One region of the Thalassotalea sp. PS06 genome, then DNA from elsewhere that is predicted to be linked to it. Evidence: predicted binding sites of a transcription regulator. Region 1 holds the regulator's gene; the other holds the start of a gene.
The links. The regulator MetJ, encoded in region 1, represses methionine synthesis genes. The targets are predictions, from matches to a motif close to TAGACGTCTAGACGTCTA.
Positions count from the first base shown of each region.

Region 1 (3,198 bases):
ACCAATAAGGGGAATACAGTTGCGGTGATCTCTAATGGTACTGCTATCCTTGGGCTTGGTAATCTTGGCGCTATGGCTTCCAAGCCAGTGATGGAAGGTAAGTCGTTGCTATTTAAACGATTTGCCAATATCGATAGCTTTGATATTGAAGTGAATAACGAAGATCCGAAAGCCTTTATCGAAACCGTTGCTAATATTGCCGATAGTTTTGGCGGTATTAATCTTGAAGATATTAAAGCGCCTGAGTGTTTTGAAATTGAAAAAGCTTTAATTGAACGATGCAAGGTTCCGGTTTTCCATGATGATCAACACGGTACAGCCATTGTAACTGCAGCAGGAATGCTTAACGCCCTGGAGATTCAGGGTAAAGATTTAGCGCATGCGAAAATTGTTTGCCTGGGTGCTGGTGCTGCTGCGATTGCCTGTATGCAATTGCTTATCACTTGTGGTGCCCAGCGCGAAAATATTTACATGCTGGACCGTAAAGGCGTGATTCACACCCGCCGAGATGATTTAAATGAATACAAGCAAATGTTCGCCAACAATACTGACAAACGTACCTTGCAGGATGTGTTATTTGAAGCGGACGTTTTTGTTGGTGTTTCGGGCCCGAATTTACTATCGGCAGATGATTTGAAACTTATGGCAAAAAATCCAATTGTGTTTGCTTGCTCTAACCCTGACCCGGAAATTACCCCGGAACTTGCCTTGCAAACCCGGGATGATGTTATCGTTGCAACGGGTCGTTCTGATTACCCGAATCAGGTAAATAACGTATTGTGCTTCCCGTTTATTTTCCGCGGGGCGCTTGATGTTCGTGCTAAAGAAATCAATAACGCGATGAAAGTTGCTGCCGTGCATGCGATTCGTCAGATTGCTAAACAGCCAGTGCCGACAGAGGTATTGCAGGCTTGTGGCGAGAAAGCGTTAACCTTTGGTAAAGACTACATCATTCCAAAACCTATGGACCCTAGATTGTTAACGGAAGTAGCAACGGCAGTAGCACAAGCTGCAATTGACTCAGGGGTTGCACAAGGTCAGTTAGCTAAAAATACGCGTATTCGTGCTGCGTAAATTTTTATAGAAGCCTTCAGGTAAGCTTTTAGAAAAACTTTCAGAGTAATTAAAAAAGGCCCGCTATGTTACATAGCGGGCCTTTTTTATTATCGCTTATCAGGCAATTAATCTTTTGATTCGGTATCCGTATCTTCAGAAATACCTTTTTCGTTGTCCTTTGACAAATCTTCATCACTTGGCAGCGGCTGACCAGTAAAGGCATGTAAAAATGCTTCGCATAACAATTCGCTATTGGTGGCGTGACGTAAATTGTTTACCTGACGACGGGTGCGCTCATCGGTTAAAACCTTTAATACATTTAATGGGATAGAGACAGTGATTTTCTTTACCTGCTCACTTTTTTTCCCATGTTCCGCATATGGGTTGATGTATTCGCCGTTCCATTTCGCCATGTTGTTTCCTCAGAACCTATTTTTGCTAGGTGAAATTGTACTAGGTATGACTTTTGAGTCAACCAATAACATCTATATGCAAAGATGTATAGACGTCTAAAAGTTCTTGACCCAATAAAATAATGCGTATAGATTTATAGACGTCTAAACATCTAAATATCTCAGAGGCGAGAATGAGTCAGGATAAAGCTGCAACCATAGCCGTACGTGCCGGCATAAATACCGACCAACACCATAGTGCTGTTGTGCCTCCTATTCATCTCTCTTCCACCTACCGTCTTGAAGGATATAACCAAAAAGGCGATTACGATTATTCCCGTTCCGGAAACCCAACCCGCTCATCCCTTGGTAAAGCTATTGCCGATCTTGAAGGTGGTAGCACTGGTATCGTCACCAGTACGGGCATGGCAGCAATCCATCTGATTTGTCAGTTATTGTCTAAAGACGATCTACTGGTGATCCCTCATGACTGTTATGGCGGAAGTTATCGCCTGTTCACTCACTTGCAAAAACGTGGTTTATTTAAACTTGCGGTTGTTGATCAAACCAACCTGGATGACGTTGCTGAGGTGATGAAGCAAAAGCCTCGCCTTACCTTAATTGAAACACCAAGTAATCCGCTGCTGCGTATCGTTGATATAACGAAGATTTGTGAACTTGCAAAACAAGCCGGCTCTTTAACAGCGGTAGACAACACCTTCTTAACGCCATTGCTGCAAAAACCACTGGCTTTGGGTGCGGATATTGTTGTTCATTCAACAACAAAATTTGTTAATGGCCATAGCGACGTTGTCGCCGGTGCCGTTGTCACCAAAGACACCGAGTTGGGAGAAGAACTTGCCTGGTGGGCAAACTGTATTGGTATTACCGGTAGTCCGTTTGATAGTTTCCTAACCCTGCGTGGTTTAAAAACGCTTCCGGTACGACTCAAGCAACATCAAGCCAACGCACAAGCAATCGTTGAGCAATTAGCTAATCATCCGGCAATTGATGCTATTTACTATCCGGGTCTTGGCGATCATCCTGGCCATCAATTAGCGGCGAAACAACAATCAGGTTTTGGCAGTATGCTGAGTCTCGAGCTTAAAGGCGGTGTCGATGCAGTTCGCTGTTTGTTTGATAACCTAGAGTTATTTACGCTTGCACAATCATTGGGCGGCGTAGAGAGCCTGATTTCACACCCATCAACCATGACCCATGCTGGCATGGACCTAGAGGCGCAATTAACTGCCGGCATTAAGCCTGGATTAGTTCGTCTTTCCGTTGGTATTGAAGATGCCGACGATTTAATTTCCGATTTAACCTCTGCCCTGGACAAGTGTCTGGCATTCAAGGAGTAGTGTAATCATGTCAGAACAAACTTTGGTTGACAGCAATGTCTCGTCAATCAGTAAGGCAGGCTTACTATCTGAGCAACTGCTAACGAATAACCTTGAAGAGCGTACCGTCCATAAATTCGGTGGTTCCAGCCTGGGTACTGTGCAGTCTATTGAATCGGTATTGGCAATTATCGAGCAAAGAATTTCTGATCAGGATTTAGTGGTTGTTTCAGCGAACGGTAAAACCACCGACAAGCTCGTTGAAATTATTGATCTTGTAAACCTGTGTCAGGAAACAGAGGATGAGGCTTTTACGCACTTATTGTTGTTAATACAGGCTGAGCATAAGCAACTCATCACTGAATTAGTTGCTGGCGATAGCGAAACAGCAATCGAGTTAGTCGCCAAGC
Region 1 is NZ_CP041638.1:222,369-225,566, forward strand. Features, by position in the region: gene FNC98_RS01005 (malic enzyme-like NAD(P)-binding protein) at 1-1,074, shown strand, start outside; gene metJ (met regulon transcriptional regulator MetJ) at 1,182-1,469, opposite strand; gene metB (cystathionine gamma-synthase) at 1,643-2,809, shown strand; gene metL (bifunctional aspartate kinase/homoserine dehydrogenase II) at 2,817-3,198, shown strand, end outside.

Region 2 (3,198 bases), 1.5 Mb from region 1:
CTTTTAAGTAAGTATCCAGTACTTGTCTGTCCTGTCGAAAGATCTCTCTAAGCATCCACCCACAGGCTTTGTGCATCAAATCTTCCTTATCATTGATGAGCATAGTTGCAAGCTTTAAGGTGGGTTCGAATTGATTGTGTTTGATAAATCGGTAGGTGGTGATCATCGCAACCCGGCGAGTCCATAAATCCTTTGATTCGGCAAATTCATAAAGCATAGATTTGTCGCGTTCTAACAGGTAGTTACCAAGGATATGATGGGCGGAGCTGTCAACCAGATCCCAGTTATTGACCCAGGCAAGATGGTTTAGATAGTAATCCACCAAACGCTTTTGATCGTTTTCGGTTTTGGCTAATTGATATTTCTTAACCAAAATAAACAAGGCGAGCAAACGGAGCTCATGATATTGGCTTTGCTGCAATTTACCTAACTCGTCCAGCTCTATTCCTTTGTACTGAGGAACAAGTTTTCTCAAATTTGGAACGCGAATGCCAACAAAGATATCCCCTTCCCCATACTCGCCTTCGCCAGTTTTAAAAAACCGCTGCGAGTGTTGGGCGATGTCTGGATCGCCCATGGCAAGTACGCCCGATTCAATCTGTTTCGCTGTCAGCATAATTTAACTCGCAAGAGGTCTTTCTGCATTCTGCCGTCTGCAGTCTGCAGTCTGAAATTACTATAGACGCTCATTCAGGCGACTAAAGCCCTTTTCCAAATCGCTAATCAAATCTTCAACGTCTTCCAGGCCAATATGCAAACGGATCAGTGGTTTATCAAATGGCCAAGGTGTGGCGCTGCGCATTTTACCAATGTTGGAATTGGCCAAAATCAGACTCTCATAGCCGCCCCAGGAAAATCCCATTTTAAAATGTTCCATGCCATCAAGCATCGCATTTAACGCCTCTGGATTAGAATCCTTTAACACAAATGAGAACAAACCATTGCTGCCAAGAAAGTCGCGTTTGAAATACTCATGGCCTGGATGGTTTTCAAATGCCGGATGCAAAATGCAGTCGACTTCATCACGTTCAGAAAGCCATTTTGCAACTTCAAGTGCATTGCTTTGATGCTGCTTTAACCGAACCCCTAGGGTTCTGATGCCACGCATCGCCAGATAGATATCGTCAGGTGACGCACATTGCCCTAGCAAGTATGAGTTCTCTCTTAGTGTCGGCCAGCATTTTTCATTGGCCGTTGCGGTACCAAGCATTGCATCACTGTGACCAACAATATATTTTGTCGCTGCCTGAACAGAAACATCAACGCCATGTTCAAAGGGTTGAAACAGCACTGGCGACGCCCAGGTGTTATCGAGAATCACGGTAATATCCTGAGATTGGGAATGGGCGACATCGCAAATACCCGGTACGTCCTGCACTTCCATGGTCAATGAACCCGGCGATTCTAAAAATATTACTGTGGTGTTTGGCTTGATTAACTGTTGGATATCTCGGCCGATCATAGGATCGTAGAAGGTGACTTCAACGCCTAAATTAGCCAGCGTTTTCTCACAAAAATCGCGAGTCGGCTCATAAGCGGTATCAACCATAAGCAGGTGTTCGCCGGTTTTTACGAAAGATAAAATGGCGCTGGTAATTGCCGCAGTGCCACAGGGGTATACATAACAACCTTCCCCGCCTTCGAGTTCGGTCATGGCATCGGCAAAAGCAAAGGTCGTCGGTGTGCCACGACGACCGTAGAACATGGCTTGCTCGCCACGTTTAGCCGTCGCTTTCTTCATATCCAATACGCTGTCAAAAACGATGGTTGAAGCACGAAAAACCGGAGGATTAATGATCCCCTGAGTCCATTTTTTCTGACGCCCGGCGTTGACGATTGCGGTATTTTTCTTCATTGCGACACTGTATCCGTTAATTACTACTGACTGTAAGATAGTTAAAGAGTCTCTCGCTTTTAGCTATCTAGCCATCTAAACATAGTTTTAGAATACGGCAACTCCACAGAAATTACACGAAGTTTTTCAGAAAAACTCAGAACGCGATTAGAAAATCGCTCGCAGACTGATCAGACTAGAGACAACAGATGGCTGATTAAAGCACTTTGGCTTCGATATCCTGTCATAACAGGATATGACAGCAATCTTGGTTGCTTTTCCAAAATTCCGAATTCATTAGCCCGTCTTTCCGGACTTGATCCGGAATCTAAGAACAAAGAACGAGATACCGGCCGACGCCGGTATGACGTATTAAGGTGAAAGATACCGGCCGACGCCGGTGTGACGTATTAAGGTGAAAGATAGAGCCCGACGCCGGTGTGACGCATTGAAGTAACACAAAGGCATCCTGACTAGCTTAATCCCAAGCCGTCAATACTGACTTAACCAAACCCGTCATTCCGGACTTGATCCGGAATCTAAGAACAAAGAACAAGATACCGGCCGACGCCGGTATGACGTATTAAGGTGAAAGATACCGGCCGACGCCGGTGTGACGCATTGAAGTAACACAAAGGCATCCTGACTAGCTTAATCCCAGCCGTCATTACTGACTTAACCAAACCCCGTCATTCCGGACTTGATCCGGAATCTAAGAACAAAGAACAAGATACCGGCCGACGCCGGTATGACGTATTAAGGTGAAAGATAGAGCCCGACGCCGGTGTGACGCATTAAGGTGAAAGATAGAGCCCGTCGTCGGTATGACGTATTAAGGTGAAAGATACCGGCCGACGCCGGTATGACGATGTGGGCAATGTTGCTCATGCCGAGACTAAAGCCGCTTCCACCTTCCACCTTCCACCTTAATTTCGAAGAGAAATAGAGAAATCAAGCTTTAGAACAACTGCATCTGCTGATCACAGATGGAGTTAAAATCTTTATCGATAAACGGCAAAATGCCGTCAGCAATAGCCGCTAGCTGACGGTCGATATATAACTGATAATCGATAGGTGCTTGCTGATGCTCAAGCGTTTGCGGACCCGCAACCGTCATCACATATTCAATCCAGCCTTTATTTTGATATCGCAGCGGTTGGTTGTTTGCTTGATGAATATCATCGGCATGACGAGCCGCTTTCACATGGGGCGGGACATTTTTCTGGTAATCATCGAGTTTGCGACGCAGGCGTTTGCGATAAGTGAGCATATGATCAAACTTACCGTCCATGGTGTCATTCACCATCTCCCGGATATATGCTTCTACCGGCTCATTATGAAATACCTTCAGATATAAATTTTGC
Region 2 is NZ_CP041638.1:1,732,688-1,735,885, reverse strand. Features, by position in the region: gene FNC98_RS07645 (DNA alkylation repair protein) at 1-616, opposite strand, end outside; gene FNC98_RS07640 (cystathionine beta-lyase) at 677-1,855, opposite strand; gene FNC98_RS07635 (DNA polymerase II) at 2,793-3,198, opposite strand, start outside.
Region 2: the regulator MetJ is predicted to act here: its motif matches at 1,916-1,933, upstream of FNC98_RS07640 (cystathionine beta-lyase).